2 regions of the Sanguibacter biliveldensis genome follow, and region 1 is predicted to be linked to the other one. Evidence: predicted binding sites of a transcription regulator. Region 1 holds the regulator's gene; the other holds the start of a gene.
What was found. The regulator Rex, encoded in region 1, represses fermentation and respiration genes when NADH is low (regulators of the CRP and FNR family bind a similar motif). The targets are predictions, from matches to a motif close to CTTGTGAANNNNTTCACAAG.

Region 1 (7,476 bases):
GAGAGGTCGACCACGTCGCCCCGCTCGTCGAGCGACCAGGTCCGCAGGCTGCCGTCGCCCGACTGGTACCCCTGGCCCTGGACGTCGTCAGGGTTGGTATTCCCGGAGTCGGAGGCGCAGCCGGCGAGCAGGAGCGCTGCGCCGGCCAGGACGGACACCGCCACGGCGGCGCGGGGTCGTCGGGCACCTCGTCGGCCGGGCTGGGAGACGGACGTCAGGCGGGGGCGGAGAAGAGCAGGGTGCACCCGCCCACTATCCCCGATGTCACTGAGAGATGTCTGAGAAGCCGGTCGTCCCACGGTGTGACGTGGGCGACCGGCCTCCCTGACGAGGACGACCGTCAGGCTCCCGAGACGCCCGATGCTCCGGGCAGCAGGGCCGCCGCGGGCTCTGTGTAGTGGAGGCCGACGAGGCGGTCGCCGTCGAAGCGCAGCGAGGTCACCGAGGCGAGCGAGCACTGACGCTTGCGGGGGTCGTGCCAGAGCCGCTTGTTCTCGAAGGCCTGGCGCGCGATCCAGATCGGCAGCTGGTGGCTGACGAGCACTGCCTCGTGACCCTCGGCCTGCTGGCGGGCGGTCTCGACAGCAGCGTGCATGCGCGCGACCTGCTCCTTGTAGGCCTCGCCCCACGACGGGCGGAAGGGGTTGATGAGGTGCGGCCAGTGCTCGGGGTGCCGCAGGGACCCGTCGCCCACGCCGAAGGTCTTGCCCTCGAAGTAGTTGCCCGCCTCGATGAGGCGTTCGTCGGTGCCGAGCTCGAGGCCGAGACCTGCGGCGATCGGGGTCGCGGTCTCCTGCGCGCGCTGGAGCGGCGAGGCCGTGACGACGGTGATGTCGAAGTCCCCTGCCGAGAAGTGGTCGGCGACGCGCTGGGCCATCTGGTGCCCCAGCTCGGAGAGGTGGTAGCCCGGGATCCGTCCGTAGAGGATCTTCTCGGGGTTGAAGACTTCGCCGTGTCGCATGAGGTGCACTGTGGTGGTGGCCATGGGCCCATCCTCCCAAACTTCTCGCGCGCCCCCTTCATGCACGGCCGCACGCCGTCACACAGTCACCCGAGCCGGACGCGGCGCCCGGTCCGCGCCGGGTGCCCGGTCCAGTCTGCGCCTGGCGCCGCGCCCAGTCCGCGTCATGCGCCGCGCCCAGTCCGCGTCGGGCGCCGCGCTCAGTCCGCGTCGGACCTGCGGCACGCCCCGGCGACGAGGGACATCGCCTCGCCGAGCACCCGCATCTGCTCAGGGCTCAGGACGTCGACCATGTGGCGCCGGACCGACCTCACGTGGTGCGGTGCTGCCTCGGCGAGCGTCGACATCCCGGCGTCGGTGAGCACGCAGTCGACCCCGCGCCCGTCGTCGAGGCATGCCTGACGCCGGACCAGCCCGCGGTCCTCGAGCCGTCGGACGGTGTGGGTCACGCGGCTGCGCGAGTGCGCGAGGGTGTCCGCGAGCGCCGACATGCGCAGCGTGCGCTCGGGGTTCTCCGACAGCCTGACGAGCACCTCGTACTCGTGGAGCGAGAGCTGGGACTCGGCGTCGAGGTCACGGTTGAGCGCCTCGGTGAGGCGCGCGCTGCCCTCGAGGAACGATCGCCAGCTCACCTGCTGCTCGTCGTCGAGCCACGGGATCGGTCCGCTGTCGCTGCTCATCACTCACGTATCTCCTGGTCCCAGGCCTGCGGAGGCAGGGGTCGGCCTGCCATCCCCCTCTTGGACCCTAGCGGCCCGACGCGCGTGACGGAGACTCGGGCGCAAGAATCGGGAGACGGGGGGGACTTGCGCCTCGCGGCAACTTAGTAGAAGATTCAATTATTGAAGGTGAGAGAGAACCTCCCGCCGTCCACTCGCCGCTCGTCCGGGTCCAGCCCGTCCGAGCACGGAACACCTCAGGAGCTCACATCATGACTGCACTCCCCAACGGACTCGTCGCCGGCACCTACAACGCCGACCCCAGCCACAGCACCGCGGCCTTCGTCGTCCGCCACGCCGGCATCTCCAAGGTCCGCGGCACCCTCGGCCTGAACTCCGCGACCATCACGATCGGTGAGGACGTCGAGAGCTCGACCGTCGTCGCCGAGCTCGACGCGACCGCCGTCAACACCGGCTCGCCCGACCGCGACGCCCACCTCACCAGCGCCGACTTCTGGGACGCCGAGAAGAACCCGACCTGGACCTTCACCTCCACCTCGGTCTCCTCCGACGGCGACGACTTCGTCGTGACCGGCGACCTCACCATCAACGGCGTCACGAAGTCGGTCGAGCTCGAGACCGAGTTCGACGGCACCGCGGTCGACGCCTACGGCAACCCGCGCGCAGGCTTCGAGGCCAAGACGGAGATCTCCCGCAAGGACTTCGGCCTCACCTGGAACGTGGCCCTCGAGGCCGGCGGCGTGCTCGTCAGCGACAAGGTCAAGATCTCGCTCGACATCTCGGCCATCAAGGCCTGACCCGAGCACCACGACCCGACCGCGGCAGCGCCGCAGGTCGGGTTACCTGGCCACCGGACGGAGCGACCCCCGGCTCCCCGACCGGCCCCTGAGAGCCCGCCTGCCCCTGCGCAGGCGGGCTCTCGGCGTCTGGCGGGCACTCGGTCTGACAGGCTCTCGGTCTGGCGGCCTCTCGGTCGCGCGGCGGCGACCTACAGCCCCGCTGCCTCCCGGCCAGACCGCTCGCGCGAGTGGAAGGCGAGGATCTGCAGCTCGCTGCCGAGGTCGACCGAGCGCAGCTCGACGTCGTCGGGGACCTGGAGCGCGCGCGGGGCGAAGTTGAGGATCTCCCGCACGCCGGCTGCGACGACCACGTCGCACACCTCCTGCGCGTGCTCGCCGGGGGTCGCGATCACGACGATCGACACGTCGAGGTCGCGCACGACGTCGGCGAGCCGGGCGACGTCCTCGACCACCACCCCGGCCACCTCTGTCCCCACGAGCGCGAGGTTCGAGTCGAGCAGCGCCGCCACCGTGAAGCCGCGGGCTCCGAATCCCGAGTAGTTGGCGAGGGCGTGACCGAGGTTGCCCGCCCCGACGATCGCGACCCGCAGCTCGACGACGAGCCCGAGGGCCGACTGGACGCGCTCGCGCAGCGTGTCGACGTCGTAGCCCACCCCCCGCCGCCCGTGGGAACCGAGATGGCTGAGGTCTTTGCGCAGCTGGGCCGGGCCCACGCCTGCGAGCTCGGCGAGCTGCTGCGAGGAGGCGCTCGTCACGCCGCGGGCAGCCAGGTCGGTGAGCACCCGCAGGTACCCCGGGAGGCGCTCGACGCTCGCCGGCGGCATGGTGCGGCGGATCTCGACGACCTCGCGGAGCCCCACGGCCTCGGCTGCCGAGGTGGTGGGCTCGGGGCGGGTCGCGGTCATCCCCTCAGGGTAGGGCCGTGCACAGCCGCTCGGCGCGCGTGCCCGTCGACAGGTTCGTACGGTGGGGCTCGTGCCCCCACGTCCCGCTCAGATCACCGCCCGCGTCCGGACCAGCCGCACCGGGGTCCTCACCGGGCGCGCGCTGCGGCTGTGGGCCCTGAACCCCCGCTGGTCGATGGCCGTCAAGGCGTCGGTCGCGGCCGCCGTCGCCTGGTACGTCGGCGTGCTCGCGCCGGCCCCCTTCTCCGACTATCCGTACTACGCACCGCTCGGCGCGGTCATCGCCACGTCGACCACTGTCGCCCGGTCGGTCCGGGAGACCGCCCAGACCACGGGTGCGATCTTGCTCGGGGTCGTGATCGCCCGGCTCGCCGACGCGTTCCTCGACCCCGGTGCGCTGTCGATCGCTCTCGTCGTGTGCCTCGCCACGCTCGGGGCGGGATGGAGCCGTCTCGGCGAGATGGGCGCGTACGTCACCACGACGGCGCTCTTCGTCCTCGTGATCGGCAGCGGCGACCCCGGCGACTTCGTCGGGGCGTACGCGGGACTCGTGGTCGCCGGGGCGCTCGTCGGCATCGGCGTGAACTTCGCCTTCCCACCCCTGCCGCTGTCCCCCTCCGACGTGGCCCTCGACGGGCTGCGCGACACGCTCGCCGACCAGCTCGACTCCCTCGCAGACGGGCTGCGCGGTGACAGGCCCCCGACCGCTGAAGAGTGGGACGACAGGCGTTTTGCGATCCGACCGGTCCTCGAGAAGAGCCGGGCAGCCGTCGCGTACGCGGGCGAGGCCAGCAAGGGCAACTGGCACGCCCGGCGCTACAGCGCCTGGTCGGTCGCCCAGGCCCGACGGTCGGTCATGCTCGAGAAGCACGCGAACCTCGTCGACCACCTCACGAACCTGCTGACCGAGACCGAGACGCAGAGCGCACGCGACCCCGCGCTCGGCCCCGACCTGCGTCCGCCGGCGGCGGACGCCCTCGCAGAGTACGCAGCCGCGCTCCGCGCCCTCGAGGTGTCCACGGACGACTCGATCCCCGACCCGCCGACTGCCCTCAGGCATGCTGTCGACGCGCTGCGGGACGCGGTCCGTGAGCAGCGGTCGCGCCGCGAGGGCGACTTCCTGGCCGCCGGGGCTCTGGTCCTCGGCCTCGACCGCGCGCTCCGGTCGGTCGGGGCGGACGCCGACGAGCGCCGCGCCGAGGAAGAGGCCGGTGTCGACGACGTCGAGGGCGACAGTGCCGGTGACGGTGACGGCGAGACCAGCGAGGAGGGTGGAGCCACCGAGCAGCTCAGGCCGTGAGCGACCTGCGCAGCCGCGCCTCGTCGACCCGCCAGAAGGCCTGCTGCACACCGTCGACCTCGACGACGGGTACGTGGTCGCCGTAGCGGGCCCGGAGCTCGTCGGAGGCGTCGACGTCGGCCGTGCGCCACGCCTCGCCGAGGTCGTCGCAGACGCGCGCGACCACCTCGAGGGCCTCGACGCACAGGTGGCAGTCGTCGCGGGTGAAGACCACGACTCGTTCTTCAGGGTTCACGCGACCCACACTAGGCGGTCGGCTCCGCCCACCTGCCCCGCAGCCCGTCCCTGGTTAGAGTGGGTGGCGTGCGCATCGACAGGACAGACCCGGAGTCGGGCGAGCTGGTAGCCGAGACGGCCCTGACGACGGCCGACGTGAGCGCGACCTCCCCAGCTCCCGGCGCATCCCCCGACGAGCAGGGCGCCGCAGCAGCACGGCCGGTCGCCGCGTTCTTCGACGTCGACAACACGATCATCCGCGGGGCGAGCTCGTTCTACCTCGCCCGCGCGCTGTGGCGCCGAGGCTTCTTCCGCAAGCGGGACATCTTCAACTTCGCGTTCCAGCAGGCGCGGTACCTCGCCTTCGGCGAGACCAACCAGCAGATCGACGAGGTGCGCTCGCGCGCGCTGTTCCTCATGACAGGCCACTCTGTCGCCGAGGTCGTGGCGATCGGCGAAGAGGTCTACGACCAGGTCCTCTCGCAGCGGATCTTCCCGGGCACGCAGAAGCTGCTCGACGCCCACCAGGCCGCAGGCCACCAGGTGTGGCTCGTCACGGCGACGCCTGTCGAGATCGGCGACCTCATCGCGCGGCGCCTGGGCGCGACGGGCGCGCTCGGGACCGTCGCCGAGCACTCGAACGGCTTCTACACGGGGCGCCTCGTCGGCGACATGATGCACGGCACAGCGAAGGCCAACGCCGTGCAGGTGCTCGCAGCCGACCTCGACATCGACCTCGAGGCATCGTCCGCCTACGGCGACTCGATGAACGACGTGCCGCTGCTGTCGACCGTCGGCAACCCGTGCGCGATCAACCCCGACCCACGGCTGCGCAAGCACTCCAAGACGATCGGCTGGCCGATCCGGGAGTTCCGCGGGAAGCGGCGCGCCGCCAAGCGCGGCATGAAGACCGCGAGCTGGGCTGGCCTCGCCTGGGCCGCGGGGCTCGTCGTCAGGTCGGCGACGCGCGCTGTCCGCGGGCGTCTGGGGCACTAGCAGAGGCGACGAGAGGGCCGGGGCAGCGCGCCCCGGCCCTCTCGTGGTGCGCGGCGACCTCAGCCGAGGCGGACCATCGTCCACGAGACTGCCGGCAGGTCGACGGTCAGCACACCGTCGACGACCTTCGCCGTGCTGTTGTCCTGCGGCAGGACCGACGTCGAGTCGTCGGCCGTGGCAGCCCAGGTGTGGTCGGGGTTGGACAGGGTGAGCGCCTCGACCACGTCGACGTCCGCGCCGCCAGCAGCGTGACGCAGGGCGCTGAGGTCCACGGTGACGCCCGTCGAGCCGTCGGTCGAGCGGTTGACGACGAAGAGGCTCACTGCCCCGGTCTCAGGGTCGCGGGTGGCGACGGCGTCGACGAGGGGGACCTCGCCGAAGCGTGCCGTCGGGTAGGTCGGCGCCTCGATGCCGACCCGCAGGACGTCGCCCACGGCGTGCTCCGACGCCTGCGCGAAGGGGTGGAAGATGGTCTGCTTCCATGACCGCCCGCCTGGCTCGGTCATGATCGGGGCGATGACGTTGACGAGCTGGGCGAGAGACGCCGCGTGCACGCGGTCGGTGTTGCGCAGCAGCGAGACGAGCAGGTTGCCCACGACCACGGCGTCGGCGACGTTGTAGCGGTCTTCGAGCAGGACCGGCGCGACGGGCCAGTCGTCCCCCGTCGGCGGGACCGACTCCGCGCGCTTCTGGTACCAGACGTTCCACTCGTCGAAGGAGATGTTGATCCGCTTCGTGTGCTTGCCTGCGGCCCGCACGTAGTCGGCCGCAGCCGTCACGGACTCGATGAAGTGGTCCATGTCGACAGCCGAGGCGAGGAAGGACCCGAGGTCGCCGTCCTCCTCGAAGTAGTACGCGTGCGCCGAGATGTAGTCGACGAACTCGTAGGACTCCTCGAGGACCGTGGCCTCCCACGCGCCGAAGGTCGGCATCGACGAGGACGACGAGCCGCAGACGACCAGCTCGATGCTCGGGTCGATCATCCGCATGGCGCGGGCTGTCTCGGTGGCGAGCCGCGCGTACTCCTCGGCGGTCTTGTGGCCGATCTGCCAGGGTCCGTCCATCTCGTTGCCCAGGCACCACATCGTGATGCGGTACGGCTCTTCGTGGCCGTTCGCCCGGCGCAGGTCGGAGTAGTAGGTGCCGCCCGGGACGTTGCAGTACTCGAGCAGGTCGAGCGCCTCCTGGATCCCGCGCGTGCCGAGGTTGACGGCCATCATCGGCTCGACACCAGCCTTGCGGACCCACTGCATGAACTCGTCGACACCCACGAGGTTCGGGTCGCTCGAGTGCCAGGCGAGGTCGAGGCGGGTGGGGCGCTGGTCCTTCGGGCCGATGCCGTCCTCCCAGCGGTAACCGGACACGAAGTTGCCACCGGGGTAGCGGACCGTCGAGACGCCGAGCTCACGGGTGAGCTCGACGACGTCCCCGCGGAAGCCGTGCTCGTCCGCGCTCTCGTGCTCAGGGTCGTGGATGCCTGTGTAGACGCAGCGTCCGAGGTGCTCGACGAAGGAGCCGAAGGTGCGGCGCCGGACAGGTCCGACCGTGAAGGCCGGGTCGAGCGTCAGGGTGACGGCCGAGGAGTTCGCGCCTGCGGCGTCGGTCGGGGTGTCGTGGC
Region 2 (7,476 bases), 150 kb from region 1:
CAGGTCCCGCCACCACAGGCAACCCTGTCGCGTCGGCGGTGAGCTGGCAGAGCAGCTCGTTGCGCACTCCCCCGCCGACCATGTGGACGACGTCGACGTCACGCCCTGACAGCTCGCCCGCCTGGCGGACGGCACGCCTGTAGGCGACGGCGAGCGAGTCGAGGATGCAGCGGACGGTCTCGGCCTGCGACTGCGGTGGGGTCTGGCCGGTCCGCTCGGCGGCGGCGGCGATCCTCGCGGGCATGTCACCGGGGGCCAAGAACTCCGGCGCGTCCACGTCGACGACCGTGGTGAGCGCCGGGACGAGCGCCGCGGCGGCGAGCAGGTCGGGCAGGTCTGCGGGCAGACCTGCCGCGTTCCACGTGCGGACGGATTCCTGGAGCAGCCAGAGACCCATGACGTTGCGCAGGTACCGCACGGTCCCGTCGACGCCGAGCTCGTTGGTGAAGTTGGCCTCGCGGCTGGCCTCGGAGAGGACCGGCGCGTCGAGCTCGAGCCCGACGAGGGACCATGTGCCGCACGAGACGTAGGCGAAGTGCTCGCTCGTCGCGGGGACGGCCACCACGGCCGAAGCCGTGTCGTGCGACCCGACGGCGATGACCGGGACCCCGGCAGGCGCACCGACGGCGCGGGCGACGTCATCGGCGAGAGGCGCGACGACGGTCCCGGGCTCGACGAGCGCCGGGAGCAGACCGTCCGCACCGAGGAGATCGGGCAGCGACGGGAAGGCGTGGCGCAACGCGCCGACGAGGGTCGTGGACCACTGCCGAGACCTCACGTCGAGCAGACCGGTGGTCGACGCGTTCGTCACCTCGGCGACCCGGCGACCGGTCAACCAGGCTGTCAGCAGGTCGGGGACGAGCAGCAGCGTGCGGGCCGCGTCGAGCTGCGCGGACCCGGCCGCGGCCACGAGCTGGAACTCGGTGTTGAAGGGCTGGGTCTGCAGACCGTTCACGGCGTAGTGCTCGCCCGAGCCGATCTCGTCGAAGACCCGCGCCGGGACACCGTCGGTCCGAGAGTCTCGGTAGTGCACGGGGTTGCCGAGCAGCGCGCCGTCGGCGTCGAGCAGGCCGTAGTCGACAGCCCACGAGTCGATGCCGACGCCGCCGAAGACGTCGCCGCGCGCCTGGGTCTCGCGGACCGCTGCGCGCAGCCCGTCGAGGATTCCCTGGTGCAGGCGCAAGATGTCCCAGTGCAGGGTGCCGTCGACCTCGACGGGCCCGTTGGGGAACCGCGTCACCTCGTGCAGCTCGACCCGGGTCTGGCTGCCGTCGAGGGCGTCTCCAGGGATCACCCGCCCGAGGATCACGCGACCGCTCGAGGCCCCGAGGTCCACGGCCGCGAAGGCCGTCGTCCGTCTCTCCACGTCACTGCACCTTCCACGATGCTGATGCCCGCCGGCGCGCCGTGCGCGGGCGGTGCGCACGGCCTCGGCCGTGCGGGGCGCGGACCCGGGCTCCGCTGCCCGGGTCCGCGCGGTGCTGTGCTGTCGTGCTGTCGTGCTGTCGTGCTGTCGTGCCGTCGTGCCGTCGTGCCGTCGTGCCGTCGTGCCGTCGTGCTGCTGATCGTCAGCGCAAGAACGCCGCCGCGACACCCGAGTCGACCGGCACGTGCAGACCTGTCGTCTGGCTGAGGTCCGGCCCGGTGAGGGCGTAGACCGCTGCTGCGACGTGCTCGGGGAGCACCTCGCGCTTGAGCAGCGTGCGCTGCGCGTAGTACGCGCCGAGGTCTTCCTCCGCGACGCCGTAGACCGCAGCCCGCTTGGCTCCCCACCCTCCGGCGAAGATGCCCGAGCCACGGACCACGCCGTCAGGGTTGACGCCGTTGACCCGGATGCCGTGCTCTCCGAGCTCGGCCGCGAGCAGCCTCACCTGATGGGCCTGGTCGGCCTTTGTCGCGGAGTACGCGATGTTGTTGGGCCCGGCGAAGAGCGAGTTCTTCGACGCGATGTAGACGATGTCGCCGCCCATCGCCTGGGCGATCATCGCGCGCGCCGCCTCACGGGCGACGAGGAAGGACCCCTTGGCCATGACGTCGTGCTGGAGGTCCCAGTCCTTCGCGGTGGTCTCGAGCAGCGGCTTGGAGATCGACAGCCCGGCGTTGTTGACCACGAGGTCGACCCCACCGAAGGCGAGCGCAGCCTCGTCGACGAGGGCGGCGACGTCGTCCTCGCTCGTCACGTCCGCGCGGACGGCGACAGCGACGTCGGGACCGCCGAGCTGGTCGGCCACCTCCTGCGCACCCTCGAGATTGAGGTCGGCGATGACGACGCAGGCCCCCTCGGCCGCGAGACGCTCGGCGATGGCCCGGCCGATGCCCGAACCGGCTCCGGTCACGAGCGCGACGCGCGTAGCGAGCGGCTTCGGCGCGGGCATGCGCTGGAGCTTCGCCTCTTCGAGGGCCCAGTACTCGATGCGGAACTTCTCGGCCTCGTCGATCGGAGCGTAGGTGCTGATCGCCTCGGCGCCACGCATGACGTTGATCGCGTTGACGTAGAACTCGCCCGCGACGCGCGCGGTCTGCTTGTCCTTGCCGAAGGAGAACATGCCGACGCCCGGCACGAGCACGATCGCGGGATCCGCCCCGCGGATCGCCGGAGACTCAGGCGTCGCGTTCCGGTCGTAGTAGCCCTGGTAGTCCTCGCGGTACGCCGCGTGCAGCTCGACGAGGCGCGCGGAGATCTCCTCGACGGTCGCCGAGGACGGCAGGTCGACGACAAGAGGCTTGACCTTGGTGCGGAGGAAGTGGTCGGGGCAGCTCGTGCCGAGCGCCGCGAGCTCGGCGAGACGCTCACGGGCGAGCAGGTCGAGGACCACGTCGGAGTCGGTGACGTGCCCGACCTGCGGGGCGTCGGTCGACGCGAGACCGCGGATCACCGGGGCCAGCCTCGCGGCCTTCGTCCGGCGCTCGGCCGGGTCGAGGGCCTCGTAGCCGGGGACGACAGCCCCGAAGGGGTGCTTGCCCTCGGTCGCGAGCCTCTCGGTGCGCTCGCTGATGAAGGCCTCGGCTGTCGCGACGATCTCGAGGCTGCGGGCCTCGGCCTCGTCGCTCGTCTCGCCCCACGCGGTGATGCCGTGCCCGCCGAGGATGCAGCCGATCGCCTGCGGGTTCGCGTCCTTGACCGCGGCGATGTCCAGGCCGAGCTGGAAGCCGGGGCGGCGCCACGGCACCCACACGACCTTGTCGCCGAAGCACTCAGCTGTGAGGGCCTCGCCGTCGGCGGCCGTCGCGAGGGCGATACCCGAGTCAGGGTGCAGGTGGTCGACGTGCGCGGCGTCGACGAGGCCGTGCATCGCGGTGTCGATCGACGGCGCGGCACCGCCCTTGCCGTGCAGGCAGTAGTCGAAGGCCGCGACCATCTCGTCTTCGCGGTCGACGCCCGGGTACACGCCGGTGAGGGCGCGGAGCCTGTCGAGACGCAGCACGGCGAGGTTCTTCTCCGTGAGGGTGCCGAGGTCTCCGCCCGAGCCCTTGACCCAGAGCAGCTCGACAGGCTCGCCGGTGACGGGGTCGGTCTCGGTGCCCTTGGCGGAGGTGTTGCCACCGGCGTAGTTGGTCGTGCGGGGGTCGGCGCCGAGGCGGTTGGACCGAGCGACGAGGTCGGCCGCCGGGGTCGTGGTGCTGGGGGTCGTGGTCATGTCAGGCTCCCCATCCGGCCTGCGCGCCACCGACGCGCTCGGCCACGATCTTCTCGGCGTAACCGGAGGCCGCATAGGCGGCGAGCGGGTCCGGGTGCAGGCCCTGCTCTTCGCGCAGACCGGCGAGCAGCGGTCGGACGTCGGTGTTGTAGGCGTCCATGAGGGCACCGTTCGCACCGAGCACGTCACCGGACTGCTGGGCTGCATCGAGCGCAGCGGTGTCGACGAGGAGCGCCTTGGCCGTGGCCTCCTGGACATTCATCACCGAGCGGATCTGAGCGGGGATCTTGGGCTCGATGTTGTGGCACTGGTCGAGCATGAAGCTCACGCCCGAGTCGGGGGCGAGCGCCCCGGCGGAGACGATCTCGTGCATGATCCTGAACAGCTGGAACGGGTCCGCGGCGCCGACCATGAGGTCGTCGTCGGCGTAGAAGCGCGAGTTGAAGTCGAAGGCGCCCAGGCGCCCCTGGCGGAGCAGCTGCGCGACGATGAACTCGATGTTGGTCCCCGGCGCGTGGTGCCCGGTGTCGAGGACGACCACGGCCTGCGGGCCGAGGGCGAGGCAGTGCAGCAGCGCCGTGCCCCAGTCCGGGATGTCCATGGAGTAGAAGGCCGGCTCGAAGAACTTGTACTCGATGACGAGGCGGTGCTCGGGGTCGAGGGCCGCGTAGATCTCGGCGAGCCCCTCGGCCAGGCGGTCCTGGCGGGCGCGCAGGTTGTCCTGGCCCGGGTAGTTGAGGCCGTCGGGCAGCCAGAGCTTGAGATCGGTCGAGCCCGTCGCGCGCATGACGTCGACGCACTGGAGGTGGTGGTCGACGGCCTTCTTGCGGACGATCGGGTCCGGGTGCGTGAGCGACCCGAGCATGTAGTCGTCGTCCTGGAAGAGGTTCGAGTTGATCGCGCCGATCTCGACGCCGAGGTCCTTCGCGTGCGCCGACAGCGCGGCGTAGTCGTCGGTGAGGTCCCACGGGATGTGCAGGGAGACACGCGGCGCCGTCGCCGTGTATCGATTCACCTGCGCAGCGTCCGCAATCTTCTCGAAGGGGTCGCGAGGGACACCCTCCTGCGCGAAGACCTTGAACCTGGTCCCGGAGTTGCCGAAGGCCCAGGACGGCAGCTCTATGGTCTGCGCGAGCAGCGCCTGGCGCGCGTCGGCGCTCAGTTCAGCGTGTGACATCTGGCTCTCCACCTCGTTGTGAATCGTTTCAAGAGAACTGTACGGAGCAGGTAGCGGGCACGTCAACCGCCCACATCGGGGCGACGGCTGCTCCCGATCCCGGGATCTCCGGGCCCGTCTAATTTTGGTGGACACAAATACGGTGTCATGGGACGATCGCTGCTACGGCGATGACGTGGGCAGACAGCGCTGGCGAGCACGACATCCCGCAGGACGAAGCGCTCTACGCCATGCTCTACGCCCACGCCTTGTACGACGACTTCGAGGACCCTCGCCCAGGGCACGACACGAGCCCGCGGCTCTACATCGGACCTAGCCGCTTCGGCACGTTGGAGGTCATGGTGAACATCACCCCGCCGGGTGATGTCCGTGTCTTCCACGTCATGAGGCTCCGCGAGACAACTCGCACCACCGTTGGATATGAGGAGGAGCTATGAGCGAAGAGACTGACCGGCAGCTGGCTCAGTGGGCTGAGTCCGGAGTCACCACCCCTCGACGTGCCGTCACCGGACCGCAGGCCAGCGCGGAGGCGCGCGCCATGCTCGAGGCAGCAGGACTTGACGTCGCGGCCGTCGAGCGCAGGGTCGGACGACCCCGCCTGGACGGCGAACCCCCCAGACCGCACGGCCAGCGTTCGCCCCGCATCAACGTGGCGGTCAGCGACCAGACCAACCAGGCGATCGAAGAGGTCCGGGCCAAGCTCGGTCTCAGCCGGAGCGACCTCGTCCGCAAGGCGCTCGACGCCTACCTGGCTGAGGCGTCGGATCTCGCTCACGCCTCCTAGAGCCTGCTGCGAGCTCCTGTCGGCTCGTCCACGACGGGCCCTTCGCCCCGCCTACCTCTCGCGCGCTGCCCCTGCGCTCGGCCCGGACGCCGCACCCACGGACCGGGCCTGCGAGGACGCGCGCCAGAGATACATGACCGCGTAGGACCGCCACGGCGCCCACCCCTGGGCCCGAGCCGCCAGGACCCGGTGCTCTGACCGACCAGCGCTCTGCGGGCCGAGCAGCCCGACGGTCCGCGCACCGGAGAGCAGGGCGACGTCACCGTCCAACCAGGTGTCGGGGTCGCCCAGGACGCGCATCGCGACGTAGGACGCTGTCCACGGGCCGACCCCGGGCAGGGCGAGCAGCGCCTTGCGCACCGTGGCGGCATCGACGCCGACGTGCAGCTCGAGGTCTCCGTCCACGAGCGCACGAGCAGCACCGACCACGGAGGCGATCGAGCGTGCGGGCAGCCTGAGCAGCCGCTGAGGGTCGAGCGGCTCCCCCGCGACAGGGAGAGGCACACCGTCGAGGATCTGCTCTGGCGTCGGGAACAGCCTGTCGAGCCCCGAGAAGGTCGAGGCGCAGGGCGAACCCAGGGCCGCGGCGAGCCTGCTGAGATGCGTCCGGGCCGCAGCGACCGAGATCTGCTGGCCGACGAGCGCCCGGACGAGGATCTCCTGAGGATCGACGGTCCCGGGCGCCCTGGTCCCTGGTCGCTCTGCGACGAGCGCGCTGAGCGCACCGTCGGCGGCGAGGGCTGCGTCGATCGCGGACGGGTCTGCGTCCAGGTCGAGCATCCGTCGCACCCGGGCGACCGCCGGGCCGACGTCGGACAGAGCGATGAGCTCGAGCCGCGCACGGACCCGCCACGTCGCGTCTGCGGTCTGCTCTGCCAGGACCTCCACAGCCCCGGGGCCGTGCGGCAGGTGGAGCGTCCGTGCGTACCTCAGGGTCCCGTCGGCCAGGACCCCTGCCGACTCGACCCCCTCGACAGCCCTGTCGGCCAGGAAGGACAGCACCCCTGGCGCGTCGAAGGGCTGCCGGACGGGGAGGTCGACGTCGAGCCGGATCGACTCCCGCCCAGTCACCTGCGACGAGCCGTTCGTGGTCTCCGAGGCCCGCGCGCGGGCGCGGGCGCGGAGGTCGCTGGGCCGTGCCGCGAAGACCAGCTGGACCGTCTCGTTGAACTGGCGCACCGAGCCGAACCCGGCCGCGAACGCCACCTGGGCGATCGCGAGGTCGGTCCCCACCAGCAACGAGCGTGCCGTCTGGGCGCGCTGCGCACGGGCGAGGGCCGCCGGGCCCGCCCCGAGCTCGGCCACGAGCAGCCTGTGGACGTGCCTCGGTGTGTACCCGAGCCTCGTGGCGAGCCCGTCGACACCCTCACGGTCCACGACCCCGTCGGCGATCAGCCGCATGGCACGGCCTGTGAGGTCACCGCGCAGGTCCCACTCGGGCGTGCCGGGCGTCGCCTCGGGCAGACAGCGCCGGCACGCCCGGAACCCAGCCTCGTGAGCTGCCGCCGACGACGTGTAGAACGTGACGTTCTCGGGCTTCGGGGTACGCGCAGGGCACGAGGGGCGGCAGTAGATGCCCGTCGAAGACACCGCGGTGACGAACTGCCCGTCGAACCTCACGTCCCGGGCGTCGATCGCGGTGTAGCGCTCGGCGAACTGCGGGTCCCCCAGCGAGCAGGCCGGCCCGTTCGCGCCCGGGGGTGCCGTCACGGTGCGACGGCCTCGAGAGGCCGGCGCGGCTCCGCGCTCGTGGTGGTGGTCGGTCCTCACGCATCTATCGTCGCCCCTCGGCGAGCCTGGCTCGACGCCCGCGTGAGCAGCCCGTCGACGTACCCGTAGTCGAGCGCCCCGGTGAGACCGTCGTAGGTCCCGGTGGC

Region 2: the regulator Rex is predicted to act here: its motif matches at 4,831-4,850, upstream of rhaI (L-rhamnose isomerase).

What each region holds. Positions count from the first base shown of each region.
Region 1 is NZ_CP138359.1:811,719-819,194, reverse strand. Features, by position in the region: gene SANBI_RS03515 (TlpA family protein disulfide reductase) at 1-131, opposite strand, end outside; gene SANBI_RS03510 (histidine phosphatase family protein) at 341-985, opposite strand; gene SANBI_RS03505 (MarR family winged helix-turn-helix transcriptional regulator) at 1,162-1,641, opposite strand; gene SANBI_RS03500 (YceI family protein) at 1,893-2,438, shown strand; gene SANBI_RS03495 (redox-sensing transcriptional repressor Rex) at 2,630-3,346, opposite strand; gene SANBI_RS03490 (FUSC family protein) at 3,417-4,646, shown strand; gene SANBI_RS03485 (glutaredoxin family protein) at 4,636-4,881, opposite strand; gene SANBI_RS03480 (HAD family hydrolase) at 4,941-5,858, shown strand; gene arfA (arabinosylfuranosidase ArfA) at 5,918-7,476, opposite strand, start outside.
Region 2 is NZ_CP138359.1:662,321-669,796, reverse strand. Features, by position in the region: gene SANBI_RS02900 (rhamnulokinase) at 1-1,366, opposite strand, end outside; gene SANBI_RS02895 (bifunctional aldolase/short-chain dehydrogenase) at 1,569-3,638, opposite strand; gene rhaI (L-rhamnose isomerase) at 3,640-4,815, opposite strand; gene SANBI_RS02885 (hypothetical protein) at 4,986-5,252, shown strand; gene SANBI_RS02880 (ribbon-helix-helix protein, CopG family) at 5,249-5,599, shown strand; gene SANBI_RS02875 (DNA-3-methyladenine glycosylase 2 family protein) at 5,651-7,309, opposite strand; gene SANBI_RS02870 (isocitrate lyase/PEP mutase family protein) at 7,366-7,476, opposite strand, start outside.